Regions from separate parts of the Pseudomonas sp. GW823-FHT02C02 genome, predicted to be linked through region 1. Evidence: riboswitches for the same ligand, from Rfam matches in the RefSeq annotation. Region 1 holds a riboswitch; the other holds the start of a gene.
The links. A riboswitch is a leader RNA that binds a small molecule or an ion and turns the genes downstream of it on or off. The one in region 1 is predicted to bind cobalamin.

Region 1 (15,747 bases):
CTGATCTGGGGCTTGATCGAAGCCAATCGAATCGGCTGGAGCAACCCGCTCACCTACGCCCGGATCATCGGGGGCGCGCTGCTATTGGGGCTGTTTGTACTGATTGAGCGGATGCAACAGCGGCCGATGGTCGACCTGAAATTGTTCAGGCATCCGCGTTTCATCGGCGCCCTCCTTGGCATGTTTGCCTACGCCGGTTGCGCTCAGGTGATGATGACGTTGCTGCCGTTCTACCTGCAAAACGGCCTGGGCTTCTCGGCCATCGCGTCGGGGCTGGGGATGTTGCCGTTTGCCGTGACCATGTTGATTTGCCCGCGCATCGGCGCTCGGCTGGCCAATCGACTTGCCCCAGCCACGCTGATGGCGACGGGTTTGACCCTGGTCGGCAGCGGCAACCTGCTCAGCGCCTGGGCCGTCAGCAGCGGCGGCTACCTGCCCTTCGCACTGGCCATCGCCGTGACGGGCGCCGGTGCCGGCCTGCTCAATGGCGACACGCAAAAGAACATCATGGCCTGCGTGCCTCGCGAGCGCACCGGCATGGCCTCAGGCATGAGCACTACCATGCGTTTCAGCGCGATCGTGCTGGCCATCGGTGTCTTTGGCGCGCTGCTGTCCAGCCACACCGAATTGCTGTTGCGCACCAGCCTGTCGACACAGGGTCCGCAATGGCTCGGCCAGACCCAGGGCATTGCCTCACGGGTGGTCGCCGGAGACATGACGGCGGCGATGAACCTGCTGCCGGAAACAGCGCGTGCGTTGGTCGAGCCACTGGCGCGTCAGGCCTTCGTCGGCGGCTTCAGCCTGCTGCTTCTGGTCGCTGGTTTGCTGGCCCTGCTGGGGGCACTGGTGGTCGGCACGCTGATGCGCAATCCGATCCCTGCGCCGAAAAGTTTTTCCCTGAGCCTGGAATAAACCCCAACGGGGCTCGTCGTACTGCCACTGAAATCGTTCAGTAGTCATTATGAGAGCCCCATCATGAAACGCATTCTGTCCGCCCTGTTTCTCATCAGCCTGAGCGGTGTTGCAGCGGCCGCCGCCGTCGACAACTCCAGCACGCCGAAAGTCGAGGACTACAAGTACTCGACGCCGCTCCATATCGCCAAAGTGCTTAACATGACCCGCGACGATGGTTGCGGCCCCCTGCCGCGGGAGATGACTTACATTGATACCGCGGGCACCACCCATGTCCTGCGTTACCAGGCCTTTGGCGATAACTGCCTCGGTCAAAATTAATGCTGGATCAACGCCAGCACTCGCTCGGCATTCTCACCGCACGCCATTCCTTCGGGCCGCGTCTGGATGTTCTCGATCAACCCCAGCAACTGCGCCTTGTTTTGCGCCAGGTGCAGTTGCATCGCTTCGATCTGTTCGACTTTGCGCCCAAGGCTCGCCACCAGTGCATCGTCGTCGAACTCGCCTGTTACGGTGTCCGGCAACAATAACTTGAGCTCGTCGAGGCTGAACCCGGCCTGCTGTGCGCACTGAATAATCTTCAGGGTTTGCAGAACTTGCGGCGGGTAACGCCGATAGCCGTTGGCCATGCGCTCCACTTGCCGGATCAGGCCTTGAGCCTCGTAGAACCGAATGCGCGACGCGTTCAACCCGCTCAATTGCGCCAATTCACCAATCTTCATCTCGGCCTCATTTGCCTGCTTGACATTAAAGTTAACTTTAAGCTTAGCCTCTTCGCATTACTGATGAGGAGTCAAGCATGTCACCCTTTCAAACGCTGAAGTTACCCAACGGCCAGACCCTCGACAATCGCATCGCCAAAGCTGCGATGGATGAGAACCTTGCCGATACCGGACAAGCGCCTTCTACTGCGCTGCTCAAGTTGTATCAGGCTTGGGCCGAAGGTGAAACGGGCCTGTTGCTGACCGGCAACGTGATGATCGATCGCCGCGCCATGACCAGCCCTGCAGGTGTCGTGCTGGAAGACGAGCGCCATCTTGAGCTGTTCCGTCAGTGGGCCACCATTGGCCGCTCCGGTGGCGCGCATGTGTGGATGCAGCTCAACCATCCCGGGCGCCAGATCATGGCCAACCTCGGTCAGCAAGCCTGGGCACCCTCCGCCGTGGCGCTGGACCTGGGTTCTTTTTCCAAGATGTTTGCCGAGCCCAAACCGATGTCGGAAAGCGATATCGCCGAGGTTATCCAACGCTTCGCCACCAGTGCCGCCCTTGCAGAAAAAGCCGGTTTCACCGGCGTGCAGATTCACGCGGCACACGGCTACCTGATCAGCCAGTTTCTGTCGCCCTTGACCAACCGTCGGGCTGACCAGTGGGGCGGCTCCCTGGAGAATCGCGCCCGGCTGTTGCTGGCCGTGGTCAGCGCCGTTCGCCAAGCGGTGTCGCCTCAGTTTTGCGTCTCGGTAAAGCTCAACTCGGCAGACTTCCAGCGCGGCGGTTTCGACGCTGACGACGCCCGCCAAGTGATCCAGTGGCTCAACGACCAACCACTGGATTTGCTCGAACTCTCTGGGGGCAGCTACGAAGCACCAGCCATGCAAGGCGATGCCCGCGACGGCAGGACCCTGGCCCGGGAAGCGTACTTTCTGGAAATGGCCGGCGAACTGGCCAGTGTTGCGAGCATGCCAGTGATGGTAACGGGTGGGATTCGACGTCTGGCCATCGTCGAACAGGTGCTCGACAGCGGCATCGCCATGGCCGGTATCGGCACGGCGCTCGCCATTGAACCGCAGCTGGTGAAACGCTGGCGCGAAGGCCAGAACAGCCACCCGCAGTTGCCGCCGATCCTCTGGAAACGTAAACCGCTGGCCGCCCTGGCGAACATGGCCGTAGTGAAGTTCCAGCTCAATCGCCTGAGCCGCGGACGCAAGACCCGGCCACAGGTTTCAGCGCTATGGGCGTTGATCGTTGATCAGCTGTATCTCGCCCGGCGCACGCGTCAGTACCGGCAGGCGATGGGCAAGTAATCTCAAATCGGGGTGAGTCATGGTTGCCGCAGCGTTGTCCTCTTTTAACCCTGAGGACCATTCATTAACCACTGGAGCACCCCATGGCGAAAATCACCCTTGCCCAGCAACTGGCGACCACCCTCGAACAAGCAGGTGTGAAACGCATCTGGGGCCTGACGGGCGACAGCCTCAATGGCCTGACCGAAGCCCTGCGCACCATGGACAGCATCGAGTGGATGCACGTGCGTCACGAGGAAGTTGCAGCGTTCGCGGCCGGCGCCGATGCGGCGGTTACCGGGGAACTGGCGGTCTGCGCTGGCAGCTGTGGGCCGGGCAATCTGCACTTGATCAACGGGCTCTTCGATTGCCATAAAAACCATGTGCCGGTGTTAGCCATCGCGGCGCAGATTCCCTCTTCGGAAGTAGGCCTGAATTACTTTCAGGAAACCCACCCGCAGGAACTGTTCAAGGAATGCAGCCACTTCGTCGAGCTGGTGAGCAGCCCGGCGCAGATGCCCCAGGTGCTGCATCGGGCGATGCGCAGTGCCATCCTCAATCGCGGTGTCGCGGTGGTGGTGATTCCCGGCGACGTCGCGCTGCAGGAGGTCGAAGACAACCTCAAACCCTGGCCGGCGCTGTCCAAACCTCGCACCCTGCCCGCGCCTCACGACCTGGATCGGCTGGTCGAATTGCTGAGTGAAAGCAACGCCGTGACGCTGATGTGCGGCGCCGGGTGCGCGGGTGCCCACGATCAGGTGGTGGCATTGGCCGACGCCCTCGGCGCGCCGGTGGTGCATGCGTTGCGCGGCAAGGAGCACGTGGAGTGGGACAATCCGTTCGACGTCGGCATGACCGGGCTGATCGGCTTCAGCTCCGGTTATCACGCGATGCTCAACTGCGACACGCTGGTGATGCTCGGGACTGACTTTCCCTATCGCCAGTTCTACCCCTCCGACGCCACCATCATTCAGATCGACCACGACCCGCAAGCCCTCGGACGGCGGACCACGCTGGATCTGGGCATCGCCGCCGATGTAGGCGAAACCCTCGCCGCGTTGCTGCCGCGCCTGCCTTATCGTGGCGACCGGAGCTTTCTTGAGTCATCCCTCAAGCACTACCAGAAGGCCCGTCAGGGGCTGGATGACCTGGCTCAACCGTCGGCGCCGGGTCGGCCGATTCATCCGCAGTACCTCACTCGCCTGCTCAGTGAGCTGGCCGATGACGATGCGATCTTCACTGCCGACGTGGGCACGCCGACCGTCTGGGCCGCACGTTATCTGAAAATGAACGGCAAGCGCCGATTGCTGGGCTCGTTCAACCACGGTTCCATGGCGAACGCGATGCCCCAGGCCATTGGCGCGCAAGCGTCATTTCCCGGGCGGCAGGTAATTTCGCTGTCTGGCGATGGCGGCTTCAGCATGTTGATGGGGGACTTCATTTCGCTGGCGCAACTCAAGCTGCCGGTGAAAATCATCGTCTACGACAATGCCTCGCTCGGGTTCGTGGCCATGGAAATGAAATCCAGCGGGCTGCTGGACACCGGTACGGACCTGCACAATCCGGACTTCGCGGCGATGGCCAATGCCATGGGGATCCTGGGGATTCGTGTCGAGGAATCCGAAGCGCTGGAACCGGCCTTGCGCCGCGCGCTGGCGCATGACGGGCCCGTGCTGGTGGACGTGGTGACGGCGACCCAGGAACTGGCGATGCCCCCGACGATCAAGCTGGAACAGGCCAAAGGGTTCAGTTTGTACATGCTCAAAGCGGTGATGAGCGGGCGTGGGGATGAGGTGATTGAGTTGGCGCGTACTAATCTGTTCCGCTGACGCGCTTGGACCGCATCGCCCCCTTCGCGAGCAGGCTCGCACAGGATTTGTGAACGCCCGAGATCCAGTGTGGGAGCGAGCCTGCTCGCGATGGGCCCCCGTGAGGCTAACGATTACCGCCCGGAAAAACGCAATCGCGACAACTGTCGCAAATTCCCCTCGACATAATAATCATCCGTCCAACTGTCATCCGCCGCCAACGGCTGGACCTGCTTTAGCGCCAGTTTTTTCGCGTAATAGCGAAACCGGTAATGCTCATAAAACCGCAGCAACTCCAGACCATAACGGTCCGCCAGGTCGGTATCGCCGCGGATGATCAGGTAGTTCTCGTCATTGCTGTTGCTGGCCGCCGCACTGAGGTTATGACTGCCGCTGATGATCGTTGGCGTATCGCTGGTGAAATCCGTGACGATCGCTTTGGTGTGCACCAGCAGGTTGCCCTTCTGTCCTTCCTTGCTTTCCAGGAGCCAGCCTTCAAGGCCGGTATTGAGCAACGCAACCGTGGTGAATTCGGCGCTACGGTCGGCGTGAAAACCGGTGATCTTGCTCACGGAGTTCTGCAGGCCGTAGCGCAGAATGTCGTCGTGGGGCTTACCGAGCAACGCGTTGAGGATGGCGTCGGGCAAGGTAAAGGCAGTGACGAACAGCAGGTCTTTCTTCGCCGCATTGATGATGTCGACGAACTCATGCAAGTCGCCCTGACCCGAGCGCGGGGAGAATCCGGCGAACAACGGTTGGCTCGGGTCCATCGGGTTGTGTTCGGTAATCCACTGCCGCGCGGCACCGACATCCGCCGGTGTGCCCCAGACCTGCTCGAACGTTTGCAGATAACGGGCGCCGACCCGAGCATCGTCCAGCACATGCACCACGTTGGCCTGACGGTAGATGCCGTTGGGCGTGAAGTTGGTGCTGCCGCAGAGCACGGCTTCAGGCTGACGCAGCCCCGCGGCATCGAACCGGCTCAGGACGATGAACTTGTTATGGAAAATACTGTGGGTGACGCGTCCGCGCTTGTTTGCCGCCGGGATCTTTTCCAGGCTAGCCTCGTTAAAGGCGGTGGTGTCTTCGCCCGGTTGCGCGTGATACAGAACGCGAACGTGCACCCCGCGCTCCCGCGCCGCGTTCACCGCCTCGACAATCACCGGTAACTGGTATTCGTAGATGGCGACATCCAGTGCCCATTCGCTGCCGACGGCACGCTCGATAAACCCCAGCAAACGCCCGAGCAGACCGTTTTCCAGCCATCGGCGCGGGGCATCGGGCCAGGATTCAAGGGGCAATCTTTCCTTGCCGCCAAGGAGCGCGTCGAGCTCTGGAAACTTGCGCTGGAACGCCTGGCTGGCGGCCACGGCGCGGTTGAAATTGACACTCTGGTTGCCGGGATGGCCGTCATCGGAAGTGACCGTCACCTCCAGGGATTCGCCCAGTTGCGGCGCATCGGCGCTGCCGTAGGCCAGATAGACACGGTATTGGATCGTCAGCCCCGGATTGACCGCGTAATCGGCCCAGCGAAATTTCTGCAAAGGCGCGATATTGCTGGGGGTGGCGTGGTATTGAGGGAAGGTATGGGTCTTGCCCGGGAACGTCAGGCTGTTGAAGAGAAATTGCCAGGGTTTGCTGCCCTGCTGCTTTTCGATGGCGAAACCCAGAAGACCTTTGCGGCGGGGTTCGGCCACATCCATGGCCAACAGCACGCCATTGGTGCCGGCATAGGCTTTGACGCGGAAATCGTTCTGATGGTTAACGGCAAGTGCGCGCATGATTCACTCCTTTGATCGAATGCACTCAGAGCATAGGGGAGCGATGCGGATTCACCATGATTCTCCGGGACCCGGGTGATGCCATCGGGTACAGGCTCGCTCGCACAAGGGATCTGCGGCGTAAACAAATCCTGCTCGCGATGGGGCCTTTGCAGACAACACAGTCCTCAGCCTGAAACCAGCTCATCAATGTGGCGATAATCCGCTTGCAACTCTGCTGCCATCTGTCTGGCCCGACCTAACCGAATCGGCCCGCGCTCGATATCAATCAATAACCCCGGGCAGTCCAGCACCGGCAACCCCGGCCAGTCCTTCAATCGCCCATCGGTCACCAGCAGCAGCCTTTGCTGTTCCGCCGGAAAGCGTTTTTTCCGTGCCGCCAGCCAACGCCCCGCTTCACCCAGCGCCGCCAACAACGGCGTGCCGCCGCCCGCACCCAGGCCATCGAGCCAGGCACGCAACCCCGCCGACGCTTTCAAGCCTTGCACCTGCCACTTCGGCGCCTGACCGCTGGCGGTCAACAAGGCCAGGCGCGCGCGTTGGCGGTACGCATCGTCGAACACTTGCGCAAGTAAACCCTTGGCATCGCTCAACGCCTGATGACGGCGTGTCGAGGCCGATGCGTCGACGATCACCAGCCACAGCTCATGGGAGGAACGTGTGCGCAGCTGGAACAGCACATCTTTGCGTTGACGCGGCCGACCATTGAGCAAAGTGCCGGGCCAGTTGATCGAGCCACTGCGCGCAGCGTGACGCTTGCCCTGTTTACCGTTATCCAGTCGGCCTGCGCGGGGTCTGGCATTCGCCCCCGCGTCAGATCGAGGGCGAATGCCTAGGGCTTTTTTGGCCAGCTCGGCACTTCACGTCGGGCGCCGACCGGCAGGGCCTGAGCGGGCATTTCGCCCCATTGGCCCTGGCCTTCGCTCGGGCTGGAAGATTGCGCCGAGGGCGACTGATTGTGGGGCGGCGCTGGTGGCGATTGCTCGCGACGACGATGACGCAGGGCAAACTCGGCGACGGCGTCGATGTCTTCCTCGGCGATGGCGCCCGCCCCTCGCCATGCGGCGTGGGCACGGGCCGCGCGCAACCAGACCAGATCGGCGCGCAGGCCATCGACACCGGCGGCAAAACAGCGCTCGGTAATCTGCGCCAGTGCGGCATCATCCAGGGGGATGCTCGCCAATGCGCCGCGCGCCTTCTGGCAACGTTCACGCAGGGACTGCTGCTGGCTTTCCCACTCGACGCAGAAACCCTGGGGATCGGTGTCGAAATCCAGACGCCGGCGAATAATCTGGCCACGCTCGACCGGTGCCGTGTGACCACTGAGGGCGACGTTCAGGCCAAAACGGTCGAGCAGTTGCGGACGCAGCTCGCCCTCTTCCGGGTTCATGGTGCCGATCAGGACGAACTTCGCCGAATGCCGATGGGATATACCGTCGCGCTCGATCAAGTTGGTGCCGCTGGCGGCCACGTCGAGCAACAGGTCAACGAGGTGATCGGGCAGCAGATTGACTTCATCGACGTACAGCACACCGCCGTCGGCCTTGGCCAGTACGCCGGGGGAAAATTGCGCGCGGCCTTCGCTCAGGGCGGCGTCGAGATCGAGGGTGCCGACCAGCCGTTCTTCGGTGGCACCGAGGGGCAAGGTGACGAATTGACCGCTAGCGAGCAAGTCCGCCAGGCCTCGGGCGAGGGTCGACTTGGCCATGCCGCGCGGGCCTTCGATCAGCACGCCGCCGATTTTCGGGTCGATGGCGGTCAGATAGAGGGCGAGCTTCAGATCGTCGGCGCCGACCACGGCGGAGAGCGGGAAATGCGGGGTGTCGGTCATCTTCAATACTCGGTCATGGTCTGTAGCAGGCACACTTTGTACCTGTAGGAGCGAGGCTTGCCCGCGAAGGCGTCTATTCAGTCGATATCACTATTGAATGTGAAGGCCTCATCGCGGGCAAGCCTCGCTCCTACGGGGTTTGCGGTGTATCAGCCGTCTTCTTCTATGTCCAGCAACAGGTTTTCCAGCGCCTCGCGATACGCGCCCGGTTCCTGCCACATTCCCCGCTGCTGCGCTTCGAGCATGCGCTCGGTCATGTCGCGCAGCGCATGCGGATTATGCTCACGCACAAAATCCCGGGTTGCCGGATCGAGCAAATACGCATCCGCCAGCAACGCATATTGATGATCGTCGATCAACTGGGTCGTGGCGTCGAACGCGAACAGGTTATCGACCGTCGCGGCCAATTCGAATGCGCCTTTATAGCCGTGACGCTTCACGCCGTCGATCCACTTCGGATTCGCCGCCCGGGAGCGGATCACCCGGTTCAACTCTTCCTTCAAGGTGCGGATCTTCGGCAAGTCCGGCTGACTGTGATCACCGTGGTAACTGGCCGCCGCTTCGCCGCTGAGGCTTTCCACGGCAGAGAGCATGCCGCCCTGGAATTGGTAATAGTCGTTGGAATCAAGCAGGTCATGCTCGCGATTGTCCTGGTTTTGCAGCACCGCCTGCACCTGGCTCAGACGCTGGGCGAATTGTTCGCGGGCGGCGGTGCCTTCATCGGACCCGCCGTAAGCGTAGCCGCCCCAGTTCAAGTAAACCTCGGCCAGATCTTCGCGGCTTTGCCACAGACGACCGTCGATGGCGCCCTGCACGCCTGCGCCATAAGCACCGGGCTTGGCCCCGAAGATGCGCCAACCGGCCTGACGCTTGGCCGCGTCTTCATCAAGGCCCGATTGCATCAGTGCTTCACGTTCGGCGCGCACTTTGGCGGCCAACGGGTTGAGATCGTCCGGCTCGTCCAGCGCGGCGACCGCTTGCACGGCAGCGTCGAACAGGCGGATCAGATTGGCGAAGGCATCACGAAAGAATCCGGACACGCGCAAGGTCACATCCACGCGAGGACGGTCGAGCAAGCTCAGTGGCAGGATTTCAAAGTCGTCGACCCGCTGACTGCCGGTGGCCCAGACCGGACGCACGCCCATCAGCGCCATGGCCTGGGCGATGTCATCGCCGCCGGTGCGCATGGTCGCGGTGCCCCAGACGGACAGGCCGAGCTGACGCAGGTGATCGCCGTGGTCTTGCAGATGCCGTTCGAGAATCAGGTTGGCCGACTGGAAACCGATGCGCCACGCCGTGGTGGTTGGCAGGTTGCGCACGTCCACCGAGTAGAAATTGCGCCCGGTCGGCAGCACGTCCAGACGACCGCGACTCGGCGCGCCGCTGGGGCCGGCCGGGACGAAACGACCGCTCAGGGCATCGAGCAGGCCGCGCATTTCTGCAGGGCCGCAGGCGTCCAGGCGCGGGGCGACGACTTCGCGCAGGCTGTCGAGGATGGCGCGGACGTCGGACCAACCCGCTGGGAGTTTGTCGGAATGCTGCATCATCGCGCTGGATTGCGCAGCAGTCCCACTTTCTGGGTCCGCTTCGCGAACCAACGGGAGCAAGCTCCCTCGCCACAGAGGCTCGTTCCCATGAGGTTCGGCGTTGGTATTCAGAGTTTGCGCAATGAGTTGAGCAGCGAACAGTTCGAGGCGTTCGCGGGTATCCCCGGCGGTGCGCCAGGCCTCCTCATTAAGCGATTGCAGTTCCACAGGACGCGGCCCGGTCCATGGCTCGGCCAACGCACAATCCAGCGGATCAAACCCCAGTTCAAACGCTTTGGCCAACGCCCGCAGCAGGCTTGATTGCGCGCCACGACCGTCGCCACGGGGGATGCGCAACAGCGCCAATAACGTATCGATGCGCAAGCGCCCGGTCGGCGACTCGCCAAAGATGTGCAGGCCATCGCGGATCTGCGACTCTTTCAAGTCGCACAAGTACGTGTCCAGCCGTGGCAACCAGATCGCCGCATCGACGTCGCTGTTGAGCTTTTCGTCCAGTTGCAGTTCACGGTCGATGTGCGTGTCGCGCACCAGTTGCAGGATGTCGCGCTGCAACTCTCGGGCGCGGCGCGGATCGAGCAATTGCGCTTCGTAATACTCGTCGGCCAGCAGTTCGAGGTTGCGCAGCGGGCCGTAGGTTTCGGCGCGGGTCAGCGGCGGCATCAGGTGGTCGATGATCACCGCTTGGGTGCGACGCTTGGCCTGGGCGCCCTCGCCCGGGTCGTTGACGATGAATGGATAAATGTTCGGCAGTGGCCCGAGCAGCGCATCCGGCCAGCAGTTTTCCGACAGCCCGACGCCTTTGCCCGGCAGCCATTCGAGGTTGCCGTGCTTGCCGACGTGGATCACGCCGTGGGCGCCATAGGTATGGCGCAGCCAGAAGTAGAACGCCAGGTAGCCGTGGGGCGGTACCAGGTCCGGGTCGTGATACACCGCACTCGGATCAACCTGATAACCCCGCGCCGGTTGAATGCCGACGAAGGTCAGGCCAAAGCGCAGCCCGGCGACCATCATGCGGCCGTCACGGCACATCGGATCGCTTTCGGGCGTGCCCCAGCGCTCCAGCACCGCTTGCTGATTGGCTTTGGGCAATTGGTGGAACATCAGCCGATAGTCGTCCATCGCCAAACTTTGCGCGCAGGGACGCTGATCAAGGGTGTCGAGGTCGTTGCTGACGCCGCCAAGCAACTGTTGAATCAACGCAGTGCCGCTGTCCGGCAACCCGGCAGGCAGCGGATAGCCTTCGGTGTGCAGCGCCCGCAGGATGTTGAGCGCGGCGGCCGGGGTGTCGAGGCCGACACCGTTGCCGATGCGCCCGTCACGGGTCGGGTAGTTGGCGAGGATCAGCGCGATGCGTTTTTCGCTGTTCGGTACCCGGGCCAGATCGATCCAGCGCCGCGCCAGTTCGGCGACGAAATCCATGCGCTCCGGTTGCGCCCGATAGCACACCACGTCCGACTGACTGCGCTCGCTGCGCCACGCCAGGTCCTTGAAGCTGATCGGCCGGCTGATGATCCGTCCGTCCAGTTCCGGCAACGCGATGTGCATCGCCAGATCACGGGGGCCGAGGCCCTGTTCACTGGCGAGCCAACCCGGCTCGTTGTCTTGGGCGCAGATCGCCTGGATCACCGGAATGTTGCGTCGAAACGGCCGCAGATGCGGCGCTTCGGGGCTGGATTGAGCGAAACCGGTGGTGTTCAAGATCACCCCCGCCTCGACGTCGTCCAGCAGGTCCTCGACCACCGTCAGGCAGCCGGGTTCTTTCAGACTGGCCACAGCAATCGGCAACGGATTCAAACCCGCCGCCTGCAAACGCTGGCAGAAAACATCGATGAACGCGGTGTTCGCCGCCTGTAAATGCGATCGATAGAACAGCACTGCCGCCACCGGTTGACCGGCCTGCCAATCGGCTTGCCAATCGTGAAGGTCGGCGGGGCTCTTTTGCGGGTGGTATATCGCCGTGCGCGGCAGGGTTTGCGGCTCGGCCCAGGCGTAATCGCGATCCAGCCAGCGATTGGCCAGGCAGCGGAAAAAATCCAGGGCATTGGCCATGCCGCCCTGACGCAAAAACTGCCAGAGCCGGTCGCGGTCGGCGGCGGTTACGGTGCTCAGGTCGCTGAGTTCCGGGTCCGGGCGGTCATCGCCGGGCACCAGAATCAGCTGAACACCGCGCTGGGACAGCTCCACCAGACGCTCGACCCCGTAACGCCAATAGGCGATGCCGCCGTGCAACGAAATCAGAATGACCTTGGCATGGCGCAACACTTCGTCGACATACAGGTCGACCGACGCGTGATTCTGCACTTGCATCGGGTTGGCCAGGCGCACGCTCGGGTAATCGTCCGGCAACTGCTGCGCCGCTTCGGCGAGCAGCGCCAGGCTGGAATCGCCGCTGCACAGGATCACCAGCTCGGCGGGGGTTTGTCCAAGGTCGGCAATATTGTCATCCGACACGAAACCGCCGGGCTGGGTCCTGAGCAGGTGCATGGCTTAAACGCTGAGCGCGGCGCGCAATTGCGCTTCAAGCAGCGTGGCGTCCAGCTCCTGACCGATCAACACCAGACGCGTGTTGCGCGCTTCATCGATGCCCCACTGACGGTCGAAGTGCTTGTCGAAACGTGTGCCCACGCCCTGAATCAGCAAGCGCATCGGTTTGTTCGGAATCGCCGCGAAACCTTTGACCCGCAGAATGCCGTGCTGGACCACCAGTTGGGTCAGCGCGTCCAGCAGCAGGCTTTCGTCGGCTTGGGGCAATTCGATGGAAATGGAGTCGAAGGCGTCGTGGTCGTGATCGTCTTCACCTTCGTGGTGGTGATCGTGATGGCTGTGACGGCTGTCGATGTGTTCTTCGGAACCGGCACCGAGACCGATCAGCACGTCCAGTGGCACGCGGCCGCTGCTGGCTTCGATGACTTTGACGGCCGGTGGCAGTTCTTCGGCGACTTCCAGGCGCACCCGGGCCAGATCTTCAGGGCTGATCAGGTCGGCCTTGTTGAGGATCACCAGGTCGGCGCTGGCCAGTTGGTCGGCGAACAGCTCGTGCAACGGCGATTCGTGGTCCAGGTTCGGATCGAGTTTGCGCTGGGCATCGACCCGATCCGGGAACGCGGCGAACGTGCCAGCGGCGACGGCCGGGCTGTCGACCACGGTGATGACCGCGTCAACGGTGCAAGCGCTGCGAATTTCCGGCCACTGGAAGGCTTGCACCAGCGGTTTTGGCAGGGCCAGGCCCGAGGTTTCGATGAGGATGTGGTCGAGATCGCCGCGACGGGCGACCAATTCGCGCATCACCGGGAAGAATTCTTCTTGAACGGTGCAGCACAGGCAGCCGTTGGCCAATTCGTAGACGCGGCCGTTGGCCTCTTCTTCGGTACAGCCGATGGAGCACTGCTTGAGGATTTCGCCATCGATGCCCAGCTCGCCGAACTCGTTGACGATCACCGCAATGCGGCGGCCCTGAGCGTTGTCGAGCATGTGCCGCAGCAAGGTGGTTTTGCCCGAGCCGAGGAAGCCGGTAACGATGGTGACGGGGAGTTTGGCCAGTGTTTTCATCGGATGCCCTTTGGCAAGGTGGCGGGCATACGGGACGACAATCGCTGCGACGGATGCGCGCGCGGAAGAGTTCGCCACCGGATCACCCCGCCCGGTTGTAGTGAGAATCTGTGTCGAGGCAGGTCTCCTGGCTGACGGTGTGCCGGTCGATGGACCTGGCATTCGCTGCGCCTTCCCGCGAACCCGTTGCACAGGGTTTGCAGTGGCGTGGCAGCGAACATCACCGTTCACAGTTGCGGGGGCAGCCGCGGCATCGACCGCGTTCCCTTCTTAGCTTCGGCAAATGCCGAAGAACCTCGAAAGCGCAAGGCTACGCATGGTGTGGGGGCGGGTCAATGTCTTGTGGCGCTCTCACCGGCGCCTTCGCGGGCACGCCTCGCTCCTGCGGGACAGCGGTGCTTTTACAGGAGCGAGGCGTGCCCGCGAAGAATTCACCTGGCTATCGAATGAGAACCCATGCCAATTGACGTCAAACCCCCGCCCATGCTCTCCTACACGCCTTGTTACGGGTGCCCTTCACAGGGTGAAACGGGAAACCGGTGAATCATGTGCTTTACTCCAAGCCATGTCAGTCCGGTGCTGCCCCCGCAACGGTAAGCGAGCGAAGCGTCAGATCCACTGTGCCAGCAGTTCGGCATGGGAAGGTGATGCTTGCAGGTTCAGGCGCAAGCCTTGACCCCTCGTGAGCCCGGAGACCGGCCCGCAACACAAAGTGACCTTTACGTCACTGAATAACAAACCCGCGGTGGGCGGGCGCTGTTTGAACCTCTGCGCGCCCGACTCGCAGGGGTCTTCCATGCGCTCTATTCACCCGCTGACAGACCAGAGGGATGCGCCATGTCGATCATCAGCAGCACCGACCACAGCACCGCCAGCACCACCACAACCCTGAGCCAACGCCTGACCGCCGCCGTGTGTGCGTCGATCCTTGGCGCGTGCCTTGTGTATTTCGCTGGGTTCTCGCACATCGAAGCGGTGCACAATGCCGCGCACGACACCCGTCACAGCTCTGCCTTCCCGTGCCATTGAGACCTGTCGACATGATCAAGCGTATTGCGCAAACCGCAGGTTTCACAGGGCTGCTGGCCGCCCTGCTGCTGACCCTGCTGCAAAGTTTCTGGGTCTCGCCGCTGATTCTGCAGGCCGAGACTTACGAAAAATCCGAGCCGGCCGCTGTTGAAGTTCACGAACACGCCGCCGGTGTCGCCGCTCACACTCACGACGCCGAAGCCTGGGAACCGGAAGACGGTTGGCAGCGCCTGCTGTCGACCACGGGCGGTAACCTGGTGGTCGCCGTCGGTTTCGCCCTGATGCTCGCTGGCCTCTACACCTTGCGTGCACCGACCAAAACCTCCCAGGGCTTGTTTTGGGGCCTGGCCGGTTACGCGACCTTCGTGCTGGCCCCGACCCTCGGCCTGCCGCCTGAACTGCCGGGCACTGCCGCAGCTGATCTGGCGCAACGGCAACTCTGGTGGATCAGTACAGCCGCCTCCACGGCGGCCGGCATCGCCTTGATCGTGTTCAGCCGTCACTGGCTGATGAAAATCCTTGGCGTGGCGATTCTCGCCGTTCCGCACGTGATCGGCGCGCCGCAACCGGAAGTGCACTCGATGCTCGCTCCGCAAGCGCTGGAAGCGCAGTTCAAAATCGCGTCGCAGCTGACCAACGTCGCGTTCTGGCTGGCCCTGGGCCTGATCAGCGCCTGGTTGTTCCGCCGCAAAAGCGATGGCCAATACCACGCATGATTGATCCCCGCACAGCGCCGACTTTAGTCGTCGGCCTGGGCTGCCAGCGCGGCTGCCCCGCCAGCACGTTGCGGGCGTTGATCGATCAGGCATTGCAGGCTCATCAAATCGGACTTCACCAGATCAAGGCCCTGGCCAGTATCGACCTGAAGCGTGATGAGCCTGGCCTGGTCGAGCTCGCCGAACAACTGGCGTTACCGCTGATGTATTTCAGCAGTAAGCAATTGGAAGGTTACAAACCCCAACTCAGCCATCATTCGGACATCGCGTTCGAACGCACCGGCTGCTACGGCGTGGCGGAAAGTGCCGCCCTGGCCCTCGCCGAACACTTGGCCCAGGCCCCGGCAAAACTGCTGATTTCGCGACAAAAATATGCCCAGGCCACCCTGGCATTGGCCTGCGTTGCGTAAGATCCCCGATAATCCCCGCCTTCGATCATGAGCAATCTTCATCTGAAGCCTTGCCCAAGCCCCTTTTCTGACAGACTCTTTATTCAAAGGAACGGACGATGACCGTCTACTTCATTGGCGCAGGTCCCGGTGACCCGGAACTGATCACCGTCAAAGGCCAAC
Region 2 (15,747 bases), on a different contig from region 1:
CGGAGAATGCGTTGTCGGTCATGGCCTCTTCGCGAGCAGGCTCGCTCCTACAGGGGTTGGGTGATCCATTGTAGGAGCGACGGTGCGACGATTCGGCCTGCTCGCGAAGGCGGCATCAAGGTCAGGCGCAAAAAGCGCGGCGACTGCGGTGGGATTGGACGGAAAATAAAAATGCACATAAGAGGCGGTCATCCGCCCCTCACGGTAAACCGCCTCCGCCCCACGCCCGCCGTTCGGACTGAGTCCACGGGCAATCGGCTCAAGTTCGGTGCTGGTCAACGAATGGTGATAGGTGTGCCCACGCAGTGAACCTTCCGGCAACTCAACCGCTTGCAACGCCAGCGCGGCCAGACGCTTTTGCATCACCGCATCACCTTTGAGCAAGCCCACCAGTTCGGCGCGAGCTCCCTCGACATCAGTCAACGAATCGAGCAGGTACAACATCCCGCCGCACTCGGCCAGCAACGGTTTGCCGGCGGCATGATGGGCGCGGATCGCGTCGAGCATCGAGGTGTTCTGTGACAGCGCCACATGGTGCAGTTCCGGATAACCGCCCGGCAGATAAAGGCTGTCAGCTTCCGGTAGATCAGCATCGCGGATCGGCGAGAAGAACAGCAACTCGGCGCCCATGGCGCGCAGCAAGTCCAGGCTCGCGCCGTAGGTGAAGGCAAACGCTTCATCACGGGCCACGGCAATTCGGATGCCTTTAAGCAAAGGCTCGGCGGCGATCACGTCGGGCCCGGCGAACTCCACGGCAGGCGGCAGCGTCACATCGCAACTGCTGGCCAGCGATTCGGCCGCCGCATCGAGGCGCAGGTCCAGATCATTCAACTCGCTGGCCTGGACCAGACCGAGGTGCCGACTCGGCAATTCGATCGCGGTTTCCCGCGACAAGGCGCCGTACCAGCGCAAGCCTTCCGTCAGGCTGCCTTCGAGCAATTGCGCATGACGCAGCGTGCCCACGCGGTTGGCCAGTACACCGGCAAACGGCAAGTCCGGCTGATACTTCGCCAGCCCCAACGCCAGCGCACCAAAGGTCTGCGCCATGGCCGTGCCGTCGATCACGCCGAGCACCGGCACACCGAAGTGCCGCGCCAGGTCGGCGCTGGACGGCGTGCCGTCGAACAGGCCCATGACGCCTTCTATCAGGATCAGGTCGGCTTCCCCGGCCGCTTCCCATAACAGACGACGACTTTCCTGCTCGCCGACCATCCACATGTCCAGTTGATACACCGGCGCACCGCTGGCGCGTTCGAGAATCATCGGGTCGAGAAAGTCCGGGCCACATTTGAACACGCGGACCTTGCGCCCCTGATTGCGGTGCAAACGGGCCAGCGCGGCGGTGACGGTGGTCTTGCCCTGACCGGAGGCCGGCGCGGCAATCAATACCGCCGGGCAATGACGATGACTATTCATAAAGTGCGGCTCACAACTCGACGCCTTTTTGCGCTTTGATGCCGGCCTGGAACGCGTGCTTGATCACGCCCATTTCGGTGACTGTGTCGGCCAGTTCGATCATCTCTGGCTTGGCGCCGCGACCGGTGACCACCACGTGTTGCATCGGCGGACGCGCCTGCAAATCACTGAGTACCTGATCGAGGTCGAGGTAGCCGTGCTTGAGGGCGATGTTCAACTCATCCAGCACCACCAGACCGATCGACGGGTCACGCAGCAGTTCCTGGGACACCGCCCATGCGGCCTCGGCGGCGGCGATGTCACGCTGGCGGTCCTGGGTTTCCCAAGTGAAGCCCTCGCCCATCACATGAAAACGCACCTGCTCCGGGAAGCGGCGGAAGAACAGCTCTTCGCCGGTGCTGTTACGGCCCTTGATGAACTGCACCACGCCGCACTGCATGCCGTGGCCCATGGACCGGGCGAGCATGCCGAAGGCCGAGCTGCTCTTGCCTTTGCCGTTGCCGGTCAGCACCAGCAGCAGGCCGCACTCGTTCGGGGAGTTGGCGATGCGTTCGTCGATCACCGCTTTTTTGCGCTGCATGCGCGCCAGGTGGCGTTCGTCACGATCAGGGGAATCAGTCATGGGGAGCTCTCCGTTGAGGCTGGATAACGGCGGGCAGGCACAAGAATAGACGGCAACAAGCCTGGCATCGCCCACCGTGATGCCGTTGGATGAATCAGGCCGGTCTCCGGGCTCATGAGCGGCTTGCGCCGGACTGCGCGCCTTCCCATATCGACAGTCGACACAGTGGCTCAAGACGCAGTCTTTACTCATTTACCGTTGCGGGGGCAGCGCCGGGATCATGACTCTTCGTCGCTTGAAGAGAGTCACTCACCGGCTTCCCTGTTTCACTCTGTCGGCTTCGCCACAGAGCACCTGAAACAAGCCGCGAAGGTTAGAGGGTTGGGGGGGGAGCGTCAATTGAAGACAGGGCACGGATTCTCGATAGACTGCCGCCCATCAATAACCTGACGTCAATCTTGCGCCATACTGCCAGCAGTGATATCAAAGCGCCATAAACCCAACAACACAATTACAAGGGTGAGCGACATGCAAGGCATGATCATCAGTAATCCGAAGCTGGAATTCCTGCGACCGGTGCTGGAACGCTGGTTTGACTGTATCGACCGCTTTAACGCCGTGCGCGGCGATAACGACACGCCTTATTGGTACGACGAGAAAGCCAACCTTGGCCTGCTCTGCGCCGCGGCCTGGATGGCGGAAATGGTCACGCTGCAACAAACGCCGACCCGTAAACAGAACGAAGAAGGCGAACGCAACAGCCGCGCCGACCTGTTTATCGCCACCGCCGAAGAACGCGCCTACCTTCAGGCCACTCAACGCTGGCCGAAGGTCAACAGCCTGAACCTGAGCCAGGCGCTGCAGGACATCACCAGCGACGCCAAACGCATCAGCTACGCCAGCGACCTGAAACTCGGCTGCCTGTTCGTTGCGCCACAAAAGGCCCAACAGAGCGCGACCCCGGAAGAACTCCAGGACATGGTCGACGACCTGCAAAAGGAACACAGCTGCGCCGTGGCCTGGTATTTCCCGTACGCCTATCGCAAGTTGCGCAACGAAGCCGGTCACTATCACCCCGGCATCGCCGTGCTGCTCAAGGAAGCCCGCGGCTGACCGGTTGAACCATCGCGCGTCTAAGCTTCTCTATGACTAAGTCAATGCATTCATAGGGAAGTCCAGCATGCGCAAGACTCAGCTCGTTCTCGTCATCGCGCTCGCCGGAGGGCTCGCCGCCTGTGGTGAAACCTCCAGCCTGCAAGTCTCCGACGGCACCGGCCCGTCACCCAAGCTGCCCGAGCCGAACAAGACCCTGATCCCGACGGTGAATATCGCCCCGGCGATCGGCTGGCCGGAGGGTGCAAAACCCACCGCTGCGGCAGGCACTCAGGTAGCGGCATTTGCCGAAGGGCTCGATCACCCGCGCTGGCTCTACGTGCTGCCCAACGGCGATGTATTGGTGGCGGAAACCAATGCCCCTCCCAAACCCGATGACGGCAAAGGCATTCGCGGCTGGGTGATGGGCAAAGTCATGGGCCGTGCCGGTGCCGGCGTCCCTAGCCCCAACCGCATCACGCTGCTGCGGGACAAGGACCACGACGGCATCGCCGAAACCCGCACGGTGTTCCTGGAAAACCTCAATTCGCCCTTCGGCATGACCCTGGTCGGCAATGACCTGTATGTCGCCGATACCGACCGCTTGCTGCGCTTTCATTATGAAAATGGCGACACCGCAATCAAGTCGCAGCCGATCAAGGTGGTCGATCTGCCGGGCGGCACGTTGAATCACCACTGGACCAAAAACGTCATCGCCAGCAAGGATGGGAGCAAGCTGTACGTCACCGTCGGCTCCAACAGCAACGTCGGCGAAAACGGCCTGGATCAGGAGGAAGGTCGTGCGGCGATCTGGGAAGTGGATCGCGCCACCGGCAATCACCGGATCTTCGCCTCGGGGATTCGTAATCCGAACGGCCTGGCCTGGGAACCTCAGACCGGCGCCCTGTGGACGGCGGTCAATGAGCGCGACGAAATCGGCAGCGACCTGGTGCCGGACTACATCACGTCAGTGAAAGACGGCGGGTTCTACGGCTGGCCCTTCAGCTACTACGGCCAGCACGTCGATATCCGCGTCGAGCCGCAAAACCCAGATCTGGTGGCCAAGGCCATTGCTCCGGATTATGCGGTCGGCCCACATACCGCATCGCTGGGCCTGTCGTTTGCCGAGGGCAACACACTTCCCGCGCAATTCAAGGAAGGCGCCTTCATCGGCCAGCACGGCTCCTGGAATCGCAAGCCGCACAGTGGCTATAAAGTGATTTTCGTCCCGTTCGCGGGTGGCAAGCCGACCGGCCAACCGGTTGATGTACTGACAGGCTTCCTCAACGAAGATGAAAAAGCCATGGGTCGGCCCGTAGGCGTGGTGATTGATCAGCAGGGCGGTTTGCTGGTGGCCGATGATGTGGGGAACAAGGTGTGGCGCGTTTCGGCCGCTAAATAGCCGCCCTGCAGGGGCGAGGCTTGCCCGCGAAGGCTGTAGGACAGGCAACATCAATGTTGGATGTGCCGACGCCTTCGCGGGCAAGCCTCGCTCCTACAAGGGTCAGCGTTTTCGACAGAGCGTGAGCCCATCACCCAACGGCAACAACGACAGATCCACACGCACGTCATTCTTCAAGGCGCGATTGAGCGCCTGGATGGCTCGGGTGTCTGCACTCTCGGGATTCTCCTCAAGCACCCGCCCACTCCACAGCGTGTTATCGAACACCGCCAGCCCGCCGACGCGCAGCAGACGCAGTGCATGCTCCAGATAGTTCGGATAGTTGGACTTGTCGGCATCAATGAAGATCAGGTCGAACGCCTCCGGCTGATCCAGCATGGCGAGCGTTTCCAGTGCAGGGGCCAGCCGCAGGTCAATTCGCTCGGCCAGCCCCGCTTCCTGCCAATAACGGCGTGCGATAGCGTTGTAGTCGCCGGGAATGTCGCAGCAAATCAGCGAACCGCCCTGCGGCAATGCAGCGGCCATGCACAGGGCGCTGTAACCGGTAAACGTACCGACTTCCAGCAAGCGCTTGGCACCAATGAGTTTGACCAATAACGCGAGGAACTGCCCCTGCTCCGGCGCTACCTGCCAGCGCGCCATTGGCATCGCCTGGGTCTCGTCGCGCAAGCGCTTGAGCAGCGGCGTTTCCCTCAGGGAAACGTCGAGCAGGTATTGATACAGGGCATCGTCGAGATTGAGAGTGCGAGCGGTCATGACAACCTCTTCGGACAGGACGCTACGGATTACGCGCCAGGTGTTCAGGCTGCAGAACGCGCTTGGCGCTCAGATAAGCCTTCTGCCAGTAAGCCTTGGACAGGCTGTCGAGCTTCACCGTGCCGCCAGTGGCCGGCGCATGAACGAAGCGACCTTCACCGACGTAGATACCGGCATGACTGACCTGGGATCCGCCATTGGTGGCGAAGAAGATCAAGTCACCGGTTTGCAGGCCTTCCTTGCCGACGTTGGCCGCCTGCATGCTGATCATTTCGCGGGTGGTACGCGGCAGGGAAATACCGGTGACGTCATGGTAGACGTAACCGATCAGGCCGCTGCAATCGAAACCCGAATCCGGCGTGTTGCCCCCCCAACGATACGGCGTGCCCACCAGGCCCAGCGCGCGGAACAGCACGTCTTCTGCCTCGGGGGAAAAGGGTTGTGGGTTACCGAAAACAATGGGTGCACGAACCACCGGCGCAGGCGGCGGTGTGCGACTGGCGCAGGCGCTGAGCAGCGCTGCGAAGAACATGATTGCGAGGCGGGCCGACATCGTCATAAGCAGAACATCCTGATCTGGCTGCGGCTTTTTCTGCCGGGAAGGCAGAAAAGAAAACCGCCTGCGCAGGACGCAGGCGGTTTGCCATCAATAATAGATCTGGATTCTAGCGGCTATGGGCCAAACTTCAAGTAAGACTTTAAGTTCGCCTTACAAAGTGTCCGCCTACTTCGTTGCGAAGAGGTAGTTGTCGCCACCCACGTGGCGACAGGTTAAGCCTTATTTGCGTGCAGTGACCACGGTCGGAGCCATCGCGAGGGCGCGTTTGGCTTCGATGAAGGTCTTGCTCCAGTAGCTGTCGCCCAGGCTATCGACCCGGACACCACCGCTTTTGCGGCTGCTGGAGTGGATGAACTGGTTGTCACCCAGGTAGATCCCGGCGTGACTGACACGACCACGACGACCATTGGTGGCGAAGAACAGCAGATCACCCGGCTTCAGCGCGCTGCGAGCTACCAGCGGAGCGTCGACGTTGATCATTTCGCGAGTGGAGCGCGGCAGGTTCATGCCGGCTTCTTCACGAAACAGATAACCGATGAAACCGCTGCAATCGAAGCCAGCCTCGGAGGTGCCGCCGAAACGGTAACGGGTACCGATCAGGGACATGCCACGCTCGAGGATGCTGTCAGCCAGAACCGGAAGCTGGTACGACTTGCCATCGGCGAAGTTTGCCAGTTCTTTATCGGTGGCTAGCTCTTCCTGGAAAAGAACGGAAGAAGACTGCGCAGTAACTGAATTCTTGACCTGCTGTTGTTGCTCTTGCTGAGTCACTGGGGAGTGGGCAGCGCAACCGAACAACAGGGTGACGAGTGCGAGAGGCACGAGGGGTGCGAAGCGCTTTAGCATGGGCACGACCGTGGCTGATAGTTGTAAAGAAGCCGAGACTATGCCCGCTATCATCCTCATTTGCAAATTCAATCGAACTTTATGTGACTTCCCGGTTTCGCGATTACATCTAAGCGCTTAAGCCCCATTTAGACACTCGCGCAGCCTGCACCCTGCAGGAAAGCGGATTTTCTGGCGCCTGAAATATGCCAAAAACCCCCGCCAAGCTTAGGTTTACCAGCCTAGGGTTTCTTTCAGGAACGGAATCGTCAGCTTGCGCTGAGCTTGAAGGGAGGCCTGATCGAGACGCTCAAGCAGCTCGAAAAGCGCGCTCATGCTGCGGGTACCACGAGTCAAAATAAAATGCCCGACTTCATCGGTCAGGTGCAGGCCGCGACGGGATGCACGCAGTTGCAAGGCGCGCAACTTGTCTTCGTCAGAGAGCGGACGCATCTGGAAGATCAGTGCCAGGGTCAGGCGCGATTTCAGGTCAGCCAGTTTCACCGGCAGTTCGCGCGGCGAGGTTGATGCAGCAATCAACAGACGCCGACCGCTGTCGCGCAGACGATTGAACAGATGGAACAACGCCTCTTCCCAATCCGCCCGGCCGGCCACGGCCTGCAAATCATCCAGGCAGACCAGTTCGTATTGTTCGAGGTTGTCGAGGATCGAGATGCCGCGGTCCAGCAGCTCGGCCAGCGGCAGATACACCGCCGGCTCCCCCAGTTGTTCGAAGCGCAGGCAGGCGGCCTGCAACAAGTGCGTGCGCCCTACCCCGTCCTTGCCCCAGAGATAAATCAGGCTTTCTGTCCAGCCGGCGTCGGCTTCGCATAGCCGCTCGACATAGCCGAGTGCAGCGGCATTGGCGCCTGGGTAGTAATTGATAAAGGTAGCGTCATCACGCAGACGCACACCTAGGGGCAGCTGAATCGGTTTCATGCTGACTGAACAGTTCCAAAGGAACCGTTAGTGGCCTCTGTGTAAAGTTTGCGAAGTTTATACCCGTGAGGCGGGTCGCACAATGCGACAGACCACAAGCAAAATCAAAGGTTTGCGTTAACGCCCTGGTTTCATGACAGTTTCTTTGGCGGCGCATGTGACAGCCGCGCGAGGGATACGGGCCGACCCGGCATGGAACCAGGCCGCCCGCCACAGGACTTCAACGACTCTTACAGCTCCGGTTCGTCGACACCACTGTAGATATCAGAATCCTTATACAAATCATGCACATGGCGCACCAGCACCATGATCACCGCCGCCACCGGCAGCGCCAGTAACACGCCGGTAAAGCCGAACAGTTCGCCCCCCGCCAGAATCGCGAAGATCACCGCCACCGGGTGCAGACCGATACGATCGCCCACCAGCAACGGCGTCAGCACCATGCCTTCCAGTGCCTGCCCGACCATGAACACCGCAACGATGCCGATCATGGGATACAGATCGCCACCGAACTGGAACAGGCCGGCGATCAACGCCGCGCCGATCCCGATGACAAACCCCATGTACGGCACAATGGCCGCCAGGCCTGCGATCAGACCGATCAACAACCCCAGCTCCAGCCCCACCAGCATCAAGCCCGCAGCGTAGATCACGCCCAGCGCCAGCATCACCAGCAACTGCCCGCGCACAAATGCCCCCAACACTTCATGGCATTCGCCCGCCAGGGTCACCACGCGTTCTTCACGATCACGAGGAAGCAGGCTGCGGATCTTGGCCATCATCAGGTCCCAGTCCCGCAGCAGGTAGAAACTCACGACAGGGATCAGCACCAGATTCGCCAGCCAGCCGATCAACGCCAGCCCGGACGCCGTCGCCTGACTCAGCACCACCCCGACGATGTCGGTGGTCTGGCCCATGTGTTCGCTGATCGCGGCCTTGAGCTTGTCGAACTTCCAGAAGTTATCCGACAGTCCGAATTTTGATTGCGCCCACGGCAGTGCAGTGTGCTGCAGCCAGTCGAGCATCTGCGGCGCCAGTTCATACAAGCGAAATAACTGCTTGGCGAGCATCGGCACCAGCACCAGCAGCAATGTGGTGAAGATCAAGGTGATCAGCGCAAACACCGCCACCACGCCCCAGGTGCGTGACAGACCGGCCTTTTCCAGCCGATCCACCAGCGGATCGAACAGATAGGCCAGCAGCAACGCGACCAGAAAGGGCGTCAGGATCGGATGCAACAACCAGACAAACACGCAGAGCAGAACCACCCCACCCAACCAGAACCAACGCCGCGTATCCGCCATGTACCACTCCATATGCATCTATATAAAGAAAGAAAACCTTACCAACGGAATCTCAGCTGTGGCACCGGTGCCGGGGTTGGTGCAACGACCGGCGCCGCACCCTCGGCTGGCTGCGCAGGCGCTGCCGGTGCAGGCGCCTCACCGGCTGGAACTTCCTGCAACTTCGCGAGGGACAGCTGCGAACGTAACTGCTCGGCGCTGCCATTGACCCGATAGAGAATGCGCTCGCCATCAACCGTTTGCAGGCGCGCCCTAAAAGGCTCCAGCAAGCGTCCAAGGGCGGCGTAGCGTTCCAGGTTCATGCCCTGCACTTCCAGCAATTGTTCGCCCGAAGCGCCCGGCTTGACGACAAACCGCGGTGCCAGGCGCTCACTGACCGCCAGCATCACTGCATCGGCTACAGCAGCCTGATCCGCCCCTTGTACGCTGCCCGCCTCTTTCTTGTCGCCCAGCCACATGTTCCATTTGGCCTGCCACTGGCCGCCCTCTTCCCGGGCATGCACCGCGAGCAAGGCATCGGCATTGTAACGGTCCGAGGCAGCGCGCAACGGCGTTGCATCTGCCCCTTCAAGGTTGGGTGCCGTAGCCACCAGCTGCTCACTCAGGTCCGCCAACGGCAATCGCAACGGCAGACCACGATGCTGGGCTGCGCGACGCAACGGCGCGGCGCTGGACTGGCCATCGCCCACCAGGCTCGATCCCTCGGCGGAGTCGTTCAACCACCAACTCAGGATCGACGGCCGATTCGTCCCCCACAAAGACAACCCGGCGCGGCGCAAGGCTTGTTCGGTGCTGGCCGGGTCGAAATCGACTTTCAGCACTTCCGGCGGGCCGGCGTCGAAACCGTATTGACTGATGATCTGTTGCGGGTCTTTGCGCAGCGCCGCCAACCCCGGACTTTGCGCAGCCTTGGGATCACCGGTCAGGCGCAGCACCAGGGTGTCCAGCGCGCGCTGGGTCGCCTGGTCGCGCTCCTCAGACGATTGACTGCTGACAGGCTCACGCACTTGATACAGGCCTTTGACGGTTTCGGCATGACTCGCCAGGCTGACCAGTGAAAAACAGCCTGCAAATAAAAATCTGGAAAAAAAACGCATGGGAGATTCCTGACGACGAGAGCGGCTGGAACAGACCGCATGAAGATGATCGAGCAAGGCTGTGACCACATCCCTGCGCAAAACATTCACCACGATCTGACTAAGTTTTTCGCACTGTCATAACGATAGACGGTTAATCGCGATACCTTATACAGCCATCGAGGCGGCGACCAACACGGGCAATAAAGGTTTTTTTCAGCCGATATGCCCCTGCCGTCGGCGTGAGGATGGCCGCTGCCCTTCAAGCCTGATAAAATCGCGCGCCTTCGCAGACCGGCAACAGCCGGGCACCCTGAAATTCGTGCAAGGCGCTCGCCTTCGTTTATTTCAGCGGTCCCACTGGACTCGGTCGTTACCCCTGAATCCCCCCTAAAGGCCTGGATCATGAGCAAGCAACCCTCCCTGAGCTACAAGGACGCCGGTGTAGACATCGACGCCGGTGAAGCATTGGTCGAACGCATCAAGAGCGTCGCCAAGCGCACTGCGCGCCCGGAAGTCATGGGCGGCCTGGGCGGTTTCGGCGCCCTCTGCGAAATCCCGGCCGGCTACAAGCAGCCCGTACTGGTTTCCGGCACCGACGGCGTGGGCACCAAGCTGCGCCTGGCGTTGAACCTGAACAAGCACGACAGCATCGGCATCGACCTGGTGGCCATGTGCGTGAACGACCTGGTGGTCTGCGGCGCCGAGCCGCTGTTCTTCCTCGACTACTACGCCACCGGCAAGCTGAACGTCGAAACCGCGACCCAGGTCGTGACCGGCATCGGCGCTGGCTGTGAACTGTCCGGCTGCTCCCTGGTCGGCGGCGAAACCGCTGAAATGCCTGGCATGTACGAAGGCGAAGACTACGACCTGGCCGGCTTCTGCGTCGGCGTCGTGGAAAAATCCGAAATCATCGACGGTTCGAAAGTCGCTGCCGGCGATGCCCTGCTCGCCCTGCCGTCTTCCGGCCCGCACTCCAACGGCTACTCGCTGATCCGCAAGATCATCGAAGTCTCCGGTGCCGATATCGAAAATATCCAGCTCGACGGCAAACCGCTGACCGACCTGCTGATGGCCCCGACCCGCATCTACGTGAAACCGTTGCTCAAGCTGATCAAGGACACCGGCGCGGTCAAAGCCATGGCCCACATCACCGGTGGCGGCCTGCTGGACAACATCCCGCGCGTACTGCCAAAAGGCGCCCAAGCCGTGGTTGACGTCGCAAGCTGGACCCGCCCTGCCGTGTTCGACTGGCTGCAAGAGAAAGGCAACGTCGACGAAAACGAAATGCACCGCGTGCTGAACTGCGGCGTGGGCATGGTCATCTGCGTGGCTCAAGAGCACGTTGAAACTGCCCTGAACGTCCTGCGTGAAGCCGGCGAGCAGCCATGGGTTATCGGTCAGATCGCCACCGCTGCCGAAGGCGCAGCCCAGGTTGAACTGAAGAACCTCAAGGCTCATTGATGTCCCAGACCTGTGATGTGGTGGTGCTGTTGTCCGGCACCGGCAGTAACTTGCAGGCCTTGATCGACAGCACGCGGACCGGCGACAGCCCGGTCCGCATCGCCGCGGTGATTTCCAACCGCGCCGACGCTTACGGCCTGCAACGCGCCAGGGACGCGGGTATCGACACCCGCTCCCTGGATCACAAGGCTTTCGAAGGCCGCGAAGCCTTCGATGCCGCGCTGATCGAACTGATCGACGCCTTCAACCCCAAACTCGTGGTACTGGCCGGTTTCATGCGCATTCTCAGCGCTGACTTCGTGCGCCACTACGCGGGTCGCCTGCTCAACATCCATCCCTCGCTGCTACCCAAATACAAAGGGTTACACACTCATCAGCGCGCGCTGGAAGCCGGCGACACGGAACATGGCTGCTCCGTGCACTTCGTCACCGAGGAACTCGATGGCGGACCACTGGTCGTACAGGCAGTAATACCGGTAGAGTTGCACGATTCGCCGCAGAGTCTGGCGCAGCGAGTCCATGTTCAGGAACACCTGATCTACCCGATGGCTGTACGCTGGTTTGCCGAAGGCCGTTTATCGCTCGGTGAGCAAGGTGCTTTACTGGATGGAAAGTTACTCGCGGCCAGCGGCCACTTGATTCGACACTAGGAGATTTTATGCGTCGCGCCCTGCTCTTCGCTTGCGCTCTGTTTGCCCTGCCTTTCGCGCAGGCTGCAGACCTTCAACCTTTCTCCGCCAGCTACACCGCCGACTGGAAGCAGCTGCCCATGAGTGGCACGGCTGAACGCAGCCTGACCCAGGGTGCCAACGGTGTCTGGAAGCTCAGCTTCAAGGCCTCGATGATGATCGCCAGCCTGACAGAAGAAAGCACCCTTACCCTGGACAAGGACACGTTGCTGCCCCAGTCCTACCACTTCGAACGCGGTGGTCTGGGTAAAGCCAAGAAAGCCGACCTGGACTTCGACTGGACCAACAAAATGGTCACTGGCACCGATCGCGGTGATGCGGTCAAGATCCCGCTGAACCGTGGCATGGTCGACAAATCCACCTATCAGCTGGCCCTGCAACACGATGTGGCCGCCGGCAAAAAAAGCATGAGCTATCAGGTCGTCGATGATGGCGAAGTCGATACGTATGACTTCCGCGTGCTGGGTTCGGAGAAAGTCGACACCAAGGCCGGCCAGATCGATGCGATCAAGGTCGAGCGCGTGCGCGACCCGACGCAAAGCAAGCGCATCACCGTCCTGTGGTTCGCCAAGGATTGGGATTACCTGCTGGTTCGCCTGCAACAGGTCGAAACCGATGGCAAGGAGTACAACATCATGCTCCTTGACGGTACGGTCAACGGCAAGGCTGTCAAAGGCAGCTGATCCGGGCCTGAACAAAAATCCGGAATCCCTCAGGGATTCCGGATTTTTTTATGCCTGCTGAACGTCAAATCCGCGCCAGCGCCTGAGCCAGGTCAGCGCGCAGATCCTCGACATCCTCGACCCCCACGGACAAACGCACCAGCGCATCGCCGATCCCGAGTTGTGCACGGGTGTCTGCGGGGATGGTGGCATGCGTCATGATTGCCGGATGCTCGATCAGGCTTTCCACCCCGCCCAGGCTCTCGGCCAGGGCAAATATCTGCACATTTTCAAGGAAGCGTCTGGCACCGGCCAGGTCGCTGTTCAGGTCGAGGGAAATCATCCCGCCAAATCCACGCATCTGCTGCCGCGCCAATTCGTGCTGCGGGTGCGACGGCAAGCCCGGATAGTAAACGCGTGCCACTTGCGGCTGACGCTCCAGCCATTGCGCCAGCTCCAGCGCGTTACTGCAATGACGCTCCATGCGCAACGCCAGGGTCTTCACGCCGCGCAGGGTGAGGAACGCGTCAAACGGCCCGGCGATGGCACCTACCGCGTTCTGCAAAAAGCCCAGGCGCTCGGCCAGTTCGGCGTTCTGCCCGACCACCGCAATGCCGCCGATCACGTCGGAGTGGCCGTTCAGGTACTTGGTCGTCGAGTGCACCACGATATCGAAACCCAACTCCAGCGGGCGCTGGATCCACGGGCTGGCGAAGGTGTTGTCGGCGACACAGAGGATGCCGCGCTCGCGGCAGATACGCGCAATGGCGGCGAGATCAGAAAGGCGCAGCAAAGGATTGCTCGGCGTCTCGACACAGACCATCCGCGTGTCGTCCTGCAACGCCGCTTCGAAGGCGGACAGGTCGGTCAGGTCGACGTAGCTGAAGCGATGCCCGGCGCTGCGCTGACGGACTTTGTCGAACAGACGGAACGTCCCGCCGTACAGGTCGTTGCCGGAGACGATGTGCGCGTTGGCATCGAGCAATTCGAGCACCGTGGAAATCGCCGCCAGCCCGGAGGCAAAGGCGAAGGCCCGGGTGCCGCCCTCGAGGTCCGCCACGCAACGCTCCAGCGCAAAGCGCGTCGGATTGTGCGAGCGGCCATAGTCGAGGCCCTTATGCACGCCGGGGCTTTGCTGCAAGTAAGTGGAGTTGGCGTAGATCGGCGGCATCAGCGCCCCGGTGGAAGGATCCGGCGTCTGTCCGGCATGGATCACACGGGTGCCGAAGGCGCGGGGCGCGCCGGATTCATCGTGCTGACTCATGTAAGCGATCTCCGTAAGTGATTAAGCAGGTCGACTCGCGTAATCAGGCCATGGAAGCCCGAGGCATCGGCGATGATCGCCACCAGACCACGATCGAGTTCCGCCTGCAGTTCGGCCAGACTGGCGTTTGCCGGCAGGGTTTGTAACTTGTCAGTCATGGCGCTGGCTACGGGCATGCGCAAATGCGAAGCGTCTTCGTGCACGCCCAGCAGAATATCGGATTCGTCGATCACGCCGACCAGCCGCTTGCCGTCCGCCAGCACCGGCAATTGCGATACATCCGCCAGGCGCATGCGCTGGAAGGCGGTGAGCAGCGTGTCGTCGGGGCCGACGCTGATGACGCGGCCATCCTCGAAACGCCGCGCGATCAGGTCGCGCAGATCGCCGTAGCGCTTGTATTGCAGCAGGCCCTGATCGTTCATCCATTGGTCGTTGTAGACCTTCGACAGGTAACGGGTGCCGGTGTCGCAGACGAAGCTGACCACCCGTTTCGGCTCGGTCTGCTCGCGACAGTAACGCAACGCCGCCGCCAGCAAAGTGCCAGTCGAGGAACCGCCGAGAATGCCTTCGGCGCGCAGCAGTTGACGGGCGTGATCGAAGCTTTCCTCGTCGCTGATCGAATAGGCGTGGCGCACGCTGGAAAGGTCGGCAATCGATGGAATGAAGTCTTCGCCGATGCCTTCCACCGCCCATGAACCGGCCTTGCCGAGGGTGCCGCTGCGGCTGTACTCGGCCATCACCGAACCGACCGGATCGGCCAGCACCATTTCCAGGTTCGGTTGCACGCGTTGAAAGAAGCGCGTCAGCCCGGTCAGGGTGCCGGCCGAACCGACGCCGACGACAATGGCATCCAGATCATGCTGGGTCTGTGCCCAGATCTCCGGCGCGGTGCTGCATTCGTGGGCCAGCGGATTGGCCGGGTTGTTGAACTGGTCGGCGAAGAACGCATCGGGAATCTCCTGCGCCAGCCGCGCCGCCACGTCCTGATAGTAATCGGGATGACCCTTGCCGACGTCGGAACGGGTGATGTGCACCTCGGCGCCCATGGCCTTGAGGTGCAACACCTTCTCGGTGGACATTTTGTCCGGCACCACCAGCACCACTCGATAGCCTTTGGCTCGGCCGACCAGGGCCAGGCCGAGGCCGGTGTTGCCGGCGGTGGCTTCAACGATGGTGCCGCCGGGTTGCAGACGGCCATCGCGTTCGGCGGCATCGATCATCGCCAGACCGATGCGGTCCTTGATCGAACCGCCGGGGTTCTGTGATTCGAGTTTGAGAAACAGCGTACACGGGCCGGTATCGAAACGGCTGACGCGCACCAGCGGCGTATTGCCGATCAGTTCAAGCACGGCAGGGCGGGAGTCGTTTGGCATGTCGTTACCTCGCTGCGAGAATCCGCACTGGATGGACAGCAACCGGCATCGGGTCTTCGTGCGCCAGTCACCAGTAATGCCTCGCAAGGAACATAGGCAGGGAATGCGCTATCCGCAACCGTGCGCAGCCAACCGGTAGCGTCGCAGCCTTAACGGTTGCGCGGCAAAATCGACAGAAAATTGTCCCGCGCGACTTTTCTCGCCACCTGCTCAGGCAAGGCGTCGAGAAACGGGTCGAAGCTGCGCATTTCCTTACCCAGCTTGTTGAAACGTCCCACCACATCAGAGCCGAGCATGAAGCGATCCGGGAAGCGCTCCACCAGTCCCAGCCAGGCTTCAGAAGGCTTGCCCTGCTCATCCAGCA

Region 2: another riboswitch for cobalamin. It lies ahead of cobO (cob(I)yrinic acid a,c-diamide adenosyltransferase); the one in region 1 lies ahead of AC1ROI_RS02395 (CbtB domain-containing protein).

What each region holds. Positions count from the first base shown of each region.
Region 1 covers NZ_JBXAJV010000001.1:528,951-544,697, forward strand. The annotation lists gene AC1ROI_RS02345 (MFS transporter) at 1-912, shown strand, start outside; gene AC1ROI_RS02350 (DUF2790 domain-containing protein) at 976-1,233, shown strand; gene AC1ROI_RS02355 (MerR family transcriptional regulator) at 1,230-1,634, opposite strand; gene AC1ROI_RS02360 (NADH:flavin oxidoreductase/NADH oxidase family protein) at 1,712-2,935, shown strand; gene poxB (ubiquinone-dependent pyruvate dehydrogenase) at 3,019-4,743, shown strand; gene AC1ROI_RS02370 (phospholipase D-like domain-containing protein) at 4,857-6,503, opposite strand; gene AC1ROI_RS02375 (vWA domain-containing protein) at 6,671-7,282, opposite strand; gene AC1ROI_RS02380 (magnesium chelatase ATPase subunit I) at 7,336-8,334, opposite strand; gene cobN (cobaltochelatase subunit CobN) at 8,484-12,365, opposite strand; gene cobW (cobalamin biosynthesis protein CobW) at 12,369-13,430, opposite strand; cobalamin riboswitch at 13,531-13,744, opposite strand; cobalamin riboswitch at 13,921-14,148, shown strand; gene AC1ROI_RS02395 (CbtB domain-containing protein) at 14,268-14,459, shown strand; gene AC1ROI_RS02400 (CbtA family protein) at 14,471-15,175, shown strand; gene AC1ROI_RS02405 (cobalamin biosynthesis protein) at 15,172-15,585, shown strand; gene cobM (precorrin-4 C(11)-methyltransferase) at 15,684-15,747, shown strand, end outside.
Region 2 covers NZ_JBXAJV010000015.1:26,974-42,720, forward strand. The annotation lists gene bluB (5,6-dimethylbenzimidazole synthase) at 1-22, opposite strand, end outside; gene AC1ROI_RS23910 (cobyrinic acid a,c-diamide synthase CobB) at 19-1,416, opposite strand; gene cobO (cob(I)yrinic acid a,c-diamide adenosyltransferase) at 1,427-2,038, opposite strand; cobalamin riboswitch at 2,119-2,351, opposite strand; gene AC1ROI_RS23920 (hypothetical protein) at 2,507-3,091, shown strand; gene AC1ROI_RS23925 (PQQ-dependent sugar dehydrogenase) at 3,159-4,472, shown strand; gene AC1ROI_RS23930 (O-methyltransferase) at 4,575-5,228, opposite strand; gene AC1ROI_RS23935 (C40 family peptidase) at 5,251-5,787, opposite strand; gene AC1ROI_RS23940 (C40 family peptidase) at 6,007-6,633, opposite strand; gene hda (DnaA regulatory inactivator Hda) at 6,847-7,551, opposite strand; gene AC1ROI_RS23950 (AI-2E family transporter) at 7,782-8,855, opposite strand; gene AC1ROI_RS23955 (DUF8605 domain-containing protein) at 8,894-9,952, opposite strand; gene purM (phosphoribosylformylglycinamidine cyclo-ligase) at 10,337-11,395, shown strand; gene purN (phosphoribosylglycinamide formyltransferase) at 11,395-12,045, shown strand; gene AC1ROI_RS23970 (DUF3108 domain-containing protein) at 12,054-12,767, shown strand; gene AC1ROI_RS23975 (trans-sulfuration enzyme family protein) at 12,832-14,010, opposite strand; gene AC1ROI_RS23980 (pyridoxal-phosphate dependent enzyme) at 14,007-15,383, opposite strand; gene AC1ROI_RS23985 (amidohydrolase family protein) at 15,533-15,747, opposite strand, start outside.